DNA from 3 places in the Kitasatospora sp. NPDC094016 genome. Region 3 is predicted to be linked to each of the others. Evidence: riboswitches for the same ligand, from Rfam matches in the RefSeq annotation. Region 3 holds a riboswitch; each other region holds the start of a gene.

Region 1 (3,245 bases), on a different contig from region 3:
CCGGTCGTGCTGCTGCCCAGCCTGGACTCCGTGCTGCACCGCAACGCCCGGCGCGGCGGCACCCGGCGGCTCGGCGACGAGGAGGTGGCGCGGATCCACGGCCGGATGGCCGGCTGGTACAACTCCGGGCTGCCGATCATCGACAACTCGTACCTGGACGTGGCCGGCACCGCCGCCGAGCTGGACCGCGTCATCCTGGCCCGGCTGATGGGCATGCCGGTGCGCTGACCCGCGACGATCCGGTGGTGTCGGTGCCGACTGCGATGATGGGCGGGTCCTGATCGAACCACCCCGGGGGAGCTGACGCCCGTGCCGGAAGGCCACATCATCCACCGCCTCGCCGCCGAGAACCGGAAGGCCTTCGGCGGCCGCCCGGTCGAGGTGTCCAGCCCGCAGGGCCGGTTCGCCGACGAGGCCAAGGCCATCGACGGGCAGCTGCTCACCGCGGCCGAAGCCGTCGGCAAGCACCTGTTCCTCGGCTTCGAGGAGGGCGGCTGGGTGCACGTCCACCTCGGCCTCTACGGCGGCTTCGCCTTCGGTACCGGGCCCGCGCCCGAGCCGGTCGGCCTGGTCCGGCTGCGGCTGGCCAACGACGACGGCTACGCCGACCTGCGCGGCCCCAACACCTGCGCGCTGGTCACCGGCGCGGAGAAGGCCGCCGTCGCCGCCCGGCTGGGCCCCGACCCGCTGCGGGCCGACGCCGACCCGCAGGCCGCCTGGCGCCGGATATCGGCCAGCCGGACGACCGTCGCCGCGCTGCTGATGGACCAGAAGGTGCTGGCCGGGGTGGGCAACGTCTACCGGGCCGAGGTGCTGTTCCGCCACGGGATCAACCCGCACCGCGCCGGCCGCGACCTCACCCGGGGCGAGTGGGACGCGATCTGGGCCGACCTGGTCGCCCTGATGCACGAGGGCGTCGGTGCGGGCCGGATCGACACCGTCCGGCCCGAGCACACCCCCGAGGCGATGGGCCGACCGCCGCGCGTCGACGACCACGGCGGCGAGGTGTACGTCTACCGGCGGGCCGCGATGCCCTGCCTGGTCTGCGGCACCGACGTCCGGACGGAACAGCACGCCGCACGCAACCTCTTCTGGTGCCCCGCCTGCCAGGCGGCCTGACCAGGCCCTGCCCGGCCGGTCAGCCGAAGGCCGCGCCGGGCTCGTGGTGTTCGGCGGCGGCGCACGCGTCGAGGAGGGGGCGCAGGGACTCGTCCACGAGCTGGTAGCGCACGACCCGCCCGTCCTTGTCCCCGGTCACCACGCCCGCGGTGCGGAGCAGCCGCAGGGCCTGGGACACGGCGGGGTCGCGCATGCCGGTGGCCACGGCGAGGTCGGAGACGGCGAGCGGGCCGGCCCGGTGGAGGGCGAGCAGGAGGGCGAGCCGCCCGGGGTCGGCGAGCAGGGAGAACCGCTCGGCCCAGGTGCGGACGTGCGCGGGGTCGCCGATCGCGGCGATGGCCTCGCAGACCCGGTGTCCGTCGATGGTGCGGTGGCCCGCGCGGTCGGCCGGTACGAGATGCATGCGCACATTGTTGCAGCAGGGGGCCTGTGATCCTGGACACCTGCGCAGGTGCGCAGCCTTGCAAGGGTGGGTCCTGGCCCCTACGGTGTTCCCCGCCGTGGTGCTCGGGAAGACCGGTGACGGATCCTCAGGGATCCCAGTCCGGAGCGGCCCTCGCCACTGTGATCGGGCCATCGTGATCGTCGACGATGGAGAGACGTCCGTACCCACGACGCCACTGGGAGCCTCGCGCACCTGGGAAGGCGGGTACGGGACCCCCGTAAGCCAGGAGACCGGCCACGGCATCTCACGAAGTGTTTCCACGAGGTGCTGGAGCGTGACCCGAATGACCCTGCCCGAAACCGCCGCGACTGCCGAGGCGCCGGCGACACCGTCCGCGCTGCCCACGTTCCGCTGGAAGCGCGAGGACACCGTTCGCACGGCCGGGCTGATGGGGGTGATCCTGGCCATGCACGTGGTGGCCTTCGGGACGCTCGTCCTCCTGGTCGCGCCCCACAACTACGCGGTCGGCACCCAGGTCTTCGGGGTGGGCCTGGGGATCACCGCGTACACCCTCGGCATGCGGCACGCCTTCGACGCCGACCACATCGCGGTGATCGACAACACCACCCGCAAGCTGATGGCGGACGGCAAGCGGCCGGTCTCGGTCGGCTTCTGGTTCGCCCTCGGGCACTCCTCGATGGTGGTGCTGATGGCCGCCCTGGTGGCGGGCGGCGCGCAGCTGGCCAGCACGCTGATGGACGACGACTCGACCACCCACAAATGGCTCGGGATGGTCGGCACGACGGCCTCCGGCGCGTTCCTCTACCTGATCGGCGCGCTCAACCTGGCCGCGCTGCTCGGCATACTCAAGGTGTTCCGGGCGATGCGGGCCGGGTCGTACGACGAGGCGCAGTTGGAGGAGCACCTCAACTCGCGCGGCTTCATGGCCCGGGTGCTGAACCGGGCGACCCGGTCGATCACCCGGCCCGGGCAGATGTTCCCGGTGGGCATGGTGCTGGGGCTGGGCTTCGACACCGCGACCGAGGTCACCCTGATGGTGATGGCCGGGTCGGGCGCGGCGGCCGGGCTGCCCTGGTACGCGATCGTCTGCCTGCCGCTGCTGTTCGCGGCCGGGATGAGCCTGTTCGACACCCTGGACGGGACTTTCATGAACTTCGCGTACCAGTGGGCCTTCGCCAACCCGGTCCGGAAGGTCTACTACAACCTGACGATCACCGGGCTGTCGATCGCGGTGGCCTTCGTCATCGGCACCATCGAACTGGTCGGCGTGCTGCACGAGAAGCTCGATCTGACCGACCCGGTCACCGGCTGGATCGCGGGCATCTCGCTGGACAACGTCGGCTACGCGATCGCCGGGCTGTTCGTGGTGGTCTGGGCCGCGGCGATCGCCTACTGGAAGCTGGCCCGGGTGGAGAAGCGCTGGGCGGCCGCCGAGTAGCGACGACTGCGACCGGCGACGGCAGCGGGCGGCGACGGCGCCTCCCCCGGGATCCCGGGGGAGGCGCCGTTCCGTCGCCGCGGGTCGGTGCCGGTCGTCGGGCGGGCGGGGTTCAGCGCTCTTCGCGGAAGTCGACGTGCCGGCGCGCGACCGGGTCGTACTTGCGCAGGACCATCCGGTCCGGGTCGTTGCGGCGGTTCTTGCGGGTCACGTACGTGTAGCCGGTGCCGACGGTGGAGCGGAGCTTGATGACGGGGCGCAGTTCGCTGCGGGCCATGGGTG
Region 2 (3,245 bases), on a different contig from region 3:
ACGCCGGCGATGGACGCGATGGTCGCGGTCGGCGCGATGGCCAGCAGCAGCGAGTTGCGCAGGCCGGTCTCGGCGATGCGGGCGCGCAGCGCGGTCCAGCGGTCGGCCCACTGCGGGGCGGCCGTCGGGAAGTGGTCGATGTGCAGCTCGCCGCGGGCGGCGCGGGTCTCGCCGTAGGCCTCGTGGCGGCCCAGCTGCTCGGCCAGGTCGGCGGAGCGCTCGTACGCGGTGAGCATGATGCGCTCGGCGATGAGGGTGGACAGCCGCGCGGCCTCGGCGGAGTCGAAGTCGATCCGCAGCTTGAAGAAGACGTCCTGGAGGCCCATCACGCCGAGGCCGACCGGGCGCCAGCGGGAGTTGGAGGTGCCGGCCTCGGTGGTCGGGTAGAAGTTGATGTCCACCACGCGGTCGAGGAACGTCACGGCGGTGCGGACGGTGGCGTCGAGGCGCTCCCAGTCCATGGCGCCGAGCAGGTCGTCGACGGAGGCCCCGGGGGCGACGTGGGCGCCGAGGTTGACCGAGCCGAGGTTGCAGACGGCGGTCTCGGAGTCGTCCGTGACCTCCAGGATCTCGGTGCACAGGTTCGAGGAGTGCACCGTGCGGCCGGGCAGCGCGGTCTGGTTGGCGGCGCGGTTGGAGGCGTCCTTGAAGGTCATCCAGCCGTTGCCGGTCTGCGCGAGGGTGCGCATCATCCGGGCGTACAGGGTCTGCGCGGGGATGGTGCGCACGGCCTTGCCGGCCAGCTCGGCCTTGCGGTAGGCCTCGTCGAAGTCGGAGCCCCACAGGTCGACGAGCTCGGGAACGTCGGCGGGGGAGAACAGCGACCAGTCCTCGTTGGCGTTGACCCGGCGCATGAACTCGTCCGGGATCCAGTGCGCCAGGTTGAGGTTGTGGGTGCGCCGCGCCTCTTCGCCGGTGTTGTCGCGGAGCTCCAGGAACTCCTCGATGTCGGCGTGCCAGGTCTCCAGGTAGACGCAGGCCGCGCCCTTGCGGCGGCCGCCCTGGTTGACGGCGGCGACCGAGGAGTCGAGGGTGCGCAGGAACGGGACGATGCCGTTGGACTTGCCGTTGGTGCCGCGGATCAGGCTGCCGCGCGAGCGGATGCGCGAGTAGGACAGGCCGATGCCGCCGGCGTGCTTGGACAGCCGGGCGATCTGCGCGTAGCGGTTGTAGATCGAGTCCAGGTTGTCCAGCGGGGAGTCGAGCAGGTAGCAGCTCGACATCTGCGGGTGCCGGGTGCCGGAGTTGAACAGGGTCGGCGAGGAGGTCAGGTACTCCAGCCGGCTCATCAGGCCGTACAGCTCGGCGACCTCGCGCACGGACTGCTCGCTGTCGCCGACCGCCAGGCCGCAGGCGACGCGGAGCAGGAAGTGCTGCGGGGTCTCGATGACCTTGCGGGTGATCGGGTGGCGCAGCAGGTAGCGGGACTGCACGGTGCGCAGGCCGAAGTACTCGAAGCGGTCGTCGCCGTGCGCGTCGATCAGCGCGTCCAGGGCGGCGGCGTGCTTGGCGACGAAGGCGGCGGTGGTGTCGCCGATCAGGCCCTCGTCGTGGCCGACGGCGATCGAGGCGGCGAAGGAGCGCGAGCCCTGGCTGTTCGCCTCGTCGACGATCTCCAGGGCGAGCAGCCGGGCGGCCAGCTTCGAGTACTGGGGGTCCTCGGCGATCATCGACGCGGCGGCGTCCACGGCCAGCCCGCGCAGCTCGGCGAAGTCCGAGCCGGCGTGGCGGCCGCGCAGCGCGGCGGCGGCGACATGGCCGGGGTCCACCTGGGGGAGATCGACGCTGCGGTCGGTGAGCAGCCGAAGGAGCGCGCCACCGGGGTCGGAGACCGTCGGGTCGGTGGGGGCGGGGCCGGTGCCCTGGGCGGGCAGGGTGGCTGAGGCAGCGGTGGTCAAGGCGCTCTCTCCTGGCGGCGATCGGCGGTGGTGCTCGGGGGGTACCGGGCCGTTCGGGGCAGGGGAGCACGGCACGTACGCAGGAAGCGTCGCGCGACAGTGGCGTCCCCGGCCCGCCCGCGAGGCCCGGAAGGTGGTTCTCGTGCTGGCGCGGCCTCTGCGGGAGGGCCGGTGCGCACACCGTCGGCAGGTACTCGGACTCGCGGGGCGACTGCTGGAGCCGCCCGCTCACCGCTGCGGGGCAGTCCCGGATTCGCACCGGGTTCCCCTGCGTCGACAGCAAGATTGAGCATACATCTAGTGGTGTCTCTCTGATGCGACCCCACATGTAGTGCGGCACGGTGTGTCGGAGCGATAACCGGGGGTGCCGGGAGGGGGCGGCTCGTGGCCTTGGGGCGCCTCGGGTCCGGGCTTCCGGGGCCCTGATTCCGGGCCCCGGCGCCCTGGTTTCGATACGGAACGGTCACCGGGCGGACCGGTCGCCGGGGGCATGCCCTACGATCTGGGCGCATGAGCGAGCGAAGCGCCGAGGGGCGCGTTTCGCGAAGCGATCATCGAGCGAAGCGAGGGGGCGCGTGAGCGACGGAACAGGCGCACCCGGGCAGGGTCCGCAGGGAACGCCTCCCACCGGGCCGGGGGGCGGGCACGGTCAGCCGCCGCCGGTGGTGCCCGGTCCGGTGTTGCCGCCGAGCGGGGGCTTCGGGCCGCCGCCGGCCTCGTACGGGCCCCCGGTGTCGCCCGCGCAGCCGGTGGCCCAGCCGGTGGCGCAGCCGGGACCGCCGGGGCAGCAGGTGCCGCCGCAGTGGCAGCCGAACCCCCAGCCGTATCCCCAGGCACATCCCCAGCCGCACCCCCAGACGCAGCCGTACCCGCAGCCCCAGCCGTACCCGCAGCCCCAGGCGCCGCAGCGCGCCGAGCCGAACTGGGAGGCACTGGCGGACCGCAACGCGGCGGACGGCAAGCGCCGCCGCCGGCTGCGGGCCCTCGGCGTGGCGGTCGGGGTCGTCCTGGTCGGCGGCCTGATCGCGGGCGGGGCGGTGCTGCTGACGAAGGACGGCGGCGACAAGCCGGTCGCCGGGCCGGTCGCCTCGGCCTCCGACCGGCCGTCCTCCGCCGCATCGGGTGCCGCCCAGAGTGCCGCGCCGGGTGCCGCCGCAACCCCGGGTGGGAACCCGTCCGGCACCCCGGGCGGCGCGCCGGACGACCCGTCTAAGCCGATCTGGGAGGCTGCCACCGACCCGGCGCCGCAGGACGCGGGGGCACTGTTCTCCGCGCTCCAGGTGACGGTCAACGGCGCCACCTGGAACCGGACCTTCGTCTCGCTGGACTCGCCCTGCTGGGACGGGA
Region 3 (3,245 bases):
CTTCTCCCGCACCGGCGGCACCTGCCCGCTGTGGAACGTCTACGAGTCCTTCGCCGCCCCCGGCCGGGTCCACGTCCAGGTCGCCGCCATGCCCGACGGCCGGCGCTACCTCTGGACCGCCCGCGCCGTCACCCGCTCACCCGGCGGCTGGGGCCGCCCCGGCAAGACCTTCGCCATCGGCCTCGGCTGCGAACTCCGCCACGCCGCACGGCTCGTGTACTCGGCGGGACTGGACCTCGGCGACGTGGCGGCCGCCACCCCGATCGGGCTCGGCTGCAAGGTGTGCGAACGCCCGGCGTGCCCCCAGCGCGCCGCGCCCGCCATCGGCCGGCCGCTGGCGCTCGACGAGCACACCAGCACCTTCGTCCCGTACCCGGCACTACCCGACCCCCGGCGCTGAAGGCCGGGGGCGCAACTCCACTGCCGCGACCGTCTGCGGGCAGACCGCCGGGGGTGTCGACGATCGTCGACACCCCCGGGAACCGCCGGAACCGGGCGGGCGGGTCAGCCGGTCTTCTCGACGCGGGTGGCCCAGCGCTGCTCGACGTTGCTGAAGCGCCAGTAGGCGAGTGCGCAGGCCCAGACGACGACGAACATGCCGACGAGGATGTAGCCGACGTTGTCGAGGCTGATGTCGGCGATCCAGCCGGTGACCGGGTCGGTGAGGTCGAGCTTCTCGTGCAGCACGCCGACCAGTTCGATGGTGCCGATGACGAAGGCGACGGCGATGGACAGGCCGGTGATGGTGAGGTTGTAGTAGACCTTGCGGACCGGGTTGGAGAACGCCCAGTGGTAGGCGAAGTTCATGAAGGTGCCGTCGAGGGTGTCGAACAGACTCATGCCGCAGGCGAAGAGCAACGGCAGGCAGATGATGGCGTACCAGGGCAGACCGGAGGCGGCGCCGGAGCCGGCCATCACCATCAGGGCGACCTCGGTGGCGGTGTCGAAGCCGAGGCCGAAGAGCACGCCGACCGGGTACATCTGGCCGGGGCGGCGGATGGACTTGGTGAGCCTGCCGAGGATGCGGTTCATGAAGCCGCGCTCGTCGAGGTGCTTCTCCAACTGCTTCTCGTCGAACTGGCCGGCCCGCATGGCCTTGTAGACCTTGTAGATGCCGGCCAGGGCGATCAGGTTGAGCGCGGCGATGAGGTAGAGGAAGGTGCCGGAGACGCTGGTGCCGATGACGCCGAGCCACTGGTGGGCGGTGGACTTGTCATCGACCAGGGTGCCGGCGATCTGGGCGCCGCCGGCGACCAGGGCGGCCATCGCCATGACGATGCTGGAGTGGCCGAGGGCGAACCAGAAGCCGACCGAGACCGGGCGCTGGCCGTCGGCCATCAGCTTGCGGGTGGTGTTGTCGATGGCGGCGATGTGGTCGGCGTCGAAGGCGTGCCGCATGCCGAGGGTGTAGGCGGTGATGCCGAGGCCGACGCCGAAGGCCTGGTTGCCGATCGTGTAGTGGTTGGGCGCGACGAGCAGGAACAGCATGCCGAAGGCGACCACGTGCATGGCGAGGATGACGCCGAGCAGGCTGGCGGTGCGGACGGTGTCCTGGCGCCGCCAGCGCGGGGGCAGGGGCAGGGCGGATGACGGGGTGTCGTCGGTGAGGGTCATGACGGGCGGCCTCTCCAGCTCCTCGATGGGGGCACCCCCGGTGAGGTCGGGGGAGTCGTGCGCGCCGTGGCCGGTCTCCTGACTGGGGGATGGACAGTTCTGCCCGCGTCCGGGCAGGGCTGAGCGCACCCCGCGGCTCGTCTTCCCGTGCGCCGTACGGCACCGGTGACTGCCCGCAGTGGCTGCGGGCGCGCCGGGGGCACTTCCCGTTCACAGTGGCGAGGGCCGCGCCGGATTGGGCCCCTGAGGAGCTGTCACCGAACTTCCCGAACACCACGGCGGGGAACACCGTAGGGGCTCGGACAGCCAGTCGACAAGGCTGCGCAGTTGCGCATATGTTGCAATAACGCAAAGTGCTGACAAAGCCGTGACGAGGGGGAAGGGCAGCACATGCCCGAGGCAATCGATGCCCGAGCGGTCCAGGCGGCCGCCGCTGCGGTGGCCGACCGTGACCGGCTGCGCTCCGCGGCCGAGCGGTTCGCGCTGCTGGCCGAGCCCGGCAGACTGGCCCTGCTGGCGGCGATGCACGCTGCCGGACCGATCCCGGTCTCCGACCTCGCCGGCGCCTGCGGCATCAGCCCGACCGCCGTCTCCCAGACCCTCCGCATCCTGAGGGCCTCCGGCGTGGTCTCGGCCGAGCGGGACGGGCGGGTGGTCCGGTACCGGCTCCGTGACCCGGGCATCGCCCGTCTCCTCGACGAGACCCTGCCGAGGCGCGCCTGAGCGCGAGCGCCCGCTGAGCGTGCTGTCCCGGTGAGGTCCGGTCGCCTGGTCGGTGGTGCCGAAGGGCCTCCCCGTCCCCCGGCCGGAACCGGGCCGGGGAGGCCGGGGGGCGTCAGCGCTGGGCGGTCAGGGGCGCGTAGGCGTCGGGGCGGCGGGTGGTGTTGAAGGGGAAGAGTTCGAGCCAGTCGTGGCGCTGGTCGAGGTCGAGGTCGGCGACCAGGACGGCGGCCTCGTCGCGCGGTGCCCGGGCGAGCACGCGGCCGTACGGGTCGACGATGAACGAGCTGCCGTAGAAGGTGAGTTCGCCCTCGGTGCCGATGCGGTTGGGGACGACCATGAAGGTGGCGTTGGCGATGGCGTTGCCGGTGATGACCTGCTGCCACAGCGGCTGGGTGTCGAAGCCGGGGTGGCCCGGCTCGGAGCCGATGGCGGTCGGGTAGACGAGCACGTCGGCGCCGGCGAGGGAGTAGGCGCGGGCGAGCTCGGGGAACCACTGGTCCCAGCAGGTCGGCAGGCCGACGGCGGCGTCGCCCACCTCGGCGAGGGGGAAGGCGTCCTCGCCGGCCGGGCCCTGGCGGAACCAGGTGTCCTCGTAGTAGCCCTCGGTCACGGGGATGTGCAGCTTGCGGGTGCGCTGCACCAGGGTGCCGTCGGGGGCGACGAGGATCGCGGTGTTGTAGCCGAGGCCGTCGGGGCCGTCCGGTCCGTCGGCCTTCTCGAAGAGCGAGGCGTGTACGTGGATGCCGTGCTCGCGGGCGGCGGCCGCGGCGAACGCGAAGGTCGGGCCGGTGCGCAGGTCCTCGGGCTCGACGGCCTGCGGGTGGTCGGACTGGCGCAGCACGGCGAAGTACGGGGAGAGCGTGAGCTCCTGGAGGGCGACGAGGGCGGCGCCCTGCTCGGCGGCGAGG

What was found. Region 3 has a riboswitch for cobalamin ahead of nicT (Nickel transporter NicT). Riboswitches for the same ligand answer to the same signal wherever they lie in the genome.
Region 1: it holds a riboswitch for cobalamin, as region 3 does, so the genes downstream of both, nicT (Nickel transporter NicT) here and nicT (Nickel transporter NicT) in region 3, are expected to answer to the same signal.
Region 2: it holds a riboswitch for cobalamin, as region 3 does, so the genes downstream of both, ABT015_RS16215 (ribonucleoside-diphosphate reductase subunit alpha) here and nicT (Nickel transporter NicT) in region 3, are expected to answer to the same signal.

The regions. Positions count from the first base shown of each region.
Region 1 covers NZ_JBEOUK010000006.1:43,279-46,523, reverse strand. The annotation lists gene ABT015_RS08115 (AAA family ATPase) at 1-228, shown strand, start outside; gene ABT015_RS08110 (Fpg/Nei family DNA glycosylase) at 310-1,119, shown strand; gene ABT015_RS08105 (ArsR/SmtB family transcription factor) at 1,139-1,522, opposite strand; cobalamin riboswitch at 1,604-1,817, shown strand; gene nicT (Nickel transporter NicT) at 1,848-2,963, shown strand; gene rpmG (50S ribosomal protein L33) at 3,076-3,240, opposite strand.
Region 2 covers NZ_JBEOUK010000014.1:149,180-152,424, reverse strand. The annotation lists gene ABT015_RS16215 (ribonucleoside-diphosphate reductase subunit alpha) at 1-1,874, opposite strand, end outside; cobalamin riboswitch at 2,067-2,191, opposite strand; gene ABT015_RS16210 (hypothetical protein) at 2,630-3,245, shown strand, end outside.
Region 3 covers NZ_JBEOUK010000002.1:106,218-109,462, forward strand. The annotation lists gene ABT015_RS02300 (short-chain fatty acyl-CoA regulator family protein) at 1-400, shown strand, start outside; gene nicT (Nickel transporter NicT) at 505-1,614, opposite strand; cobalamin riboswitch at 1,666-1,907, opposite strand; gene ABT015_RS02310 (ArsR/SmtB family transcription factor) at 2,005-2,337, shown strand; gene ABT015_RS02315 (nitrilase-related carbon-nitrogen hydrolase) at 2,450-3,245, opposite strand, start outside.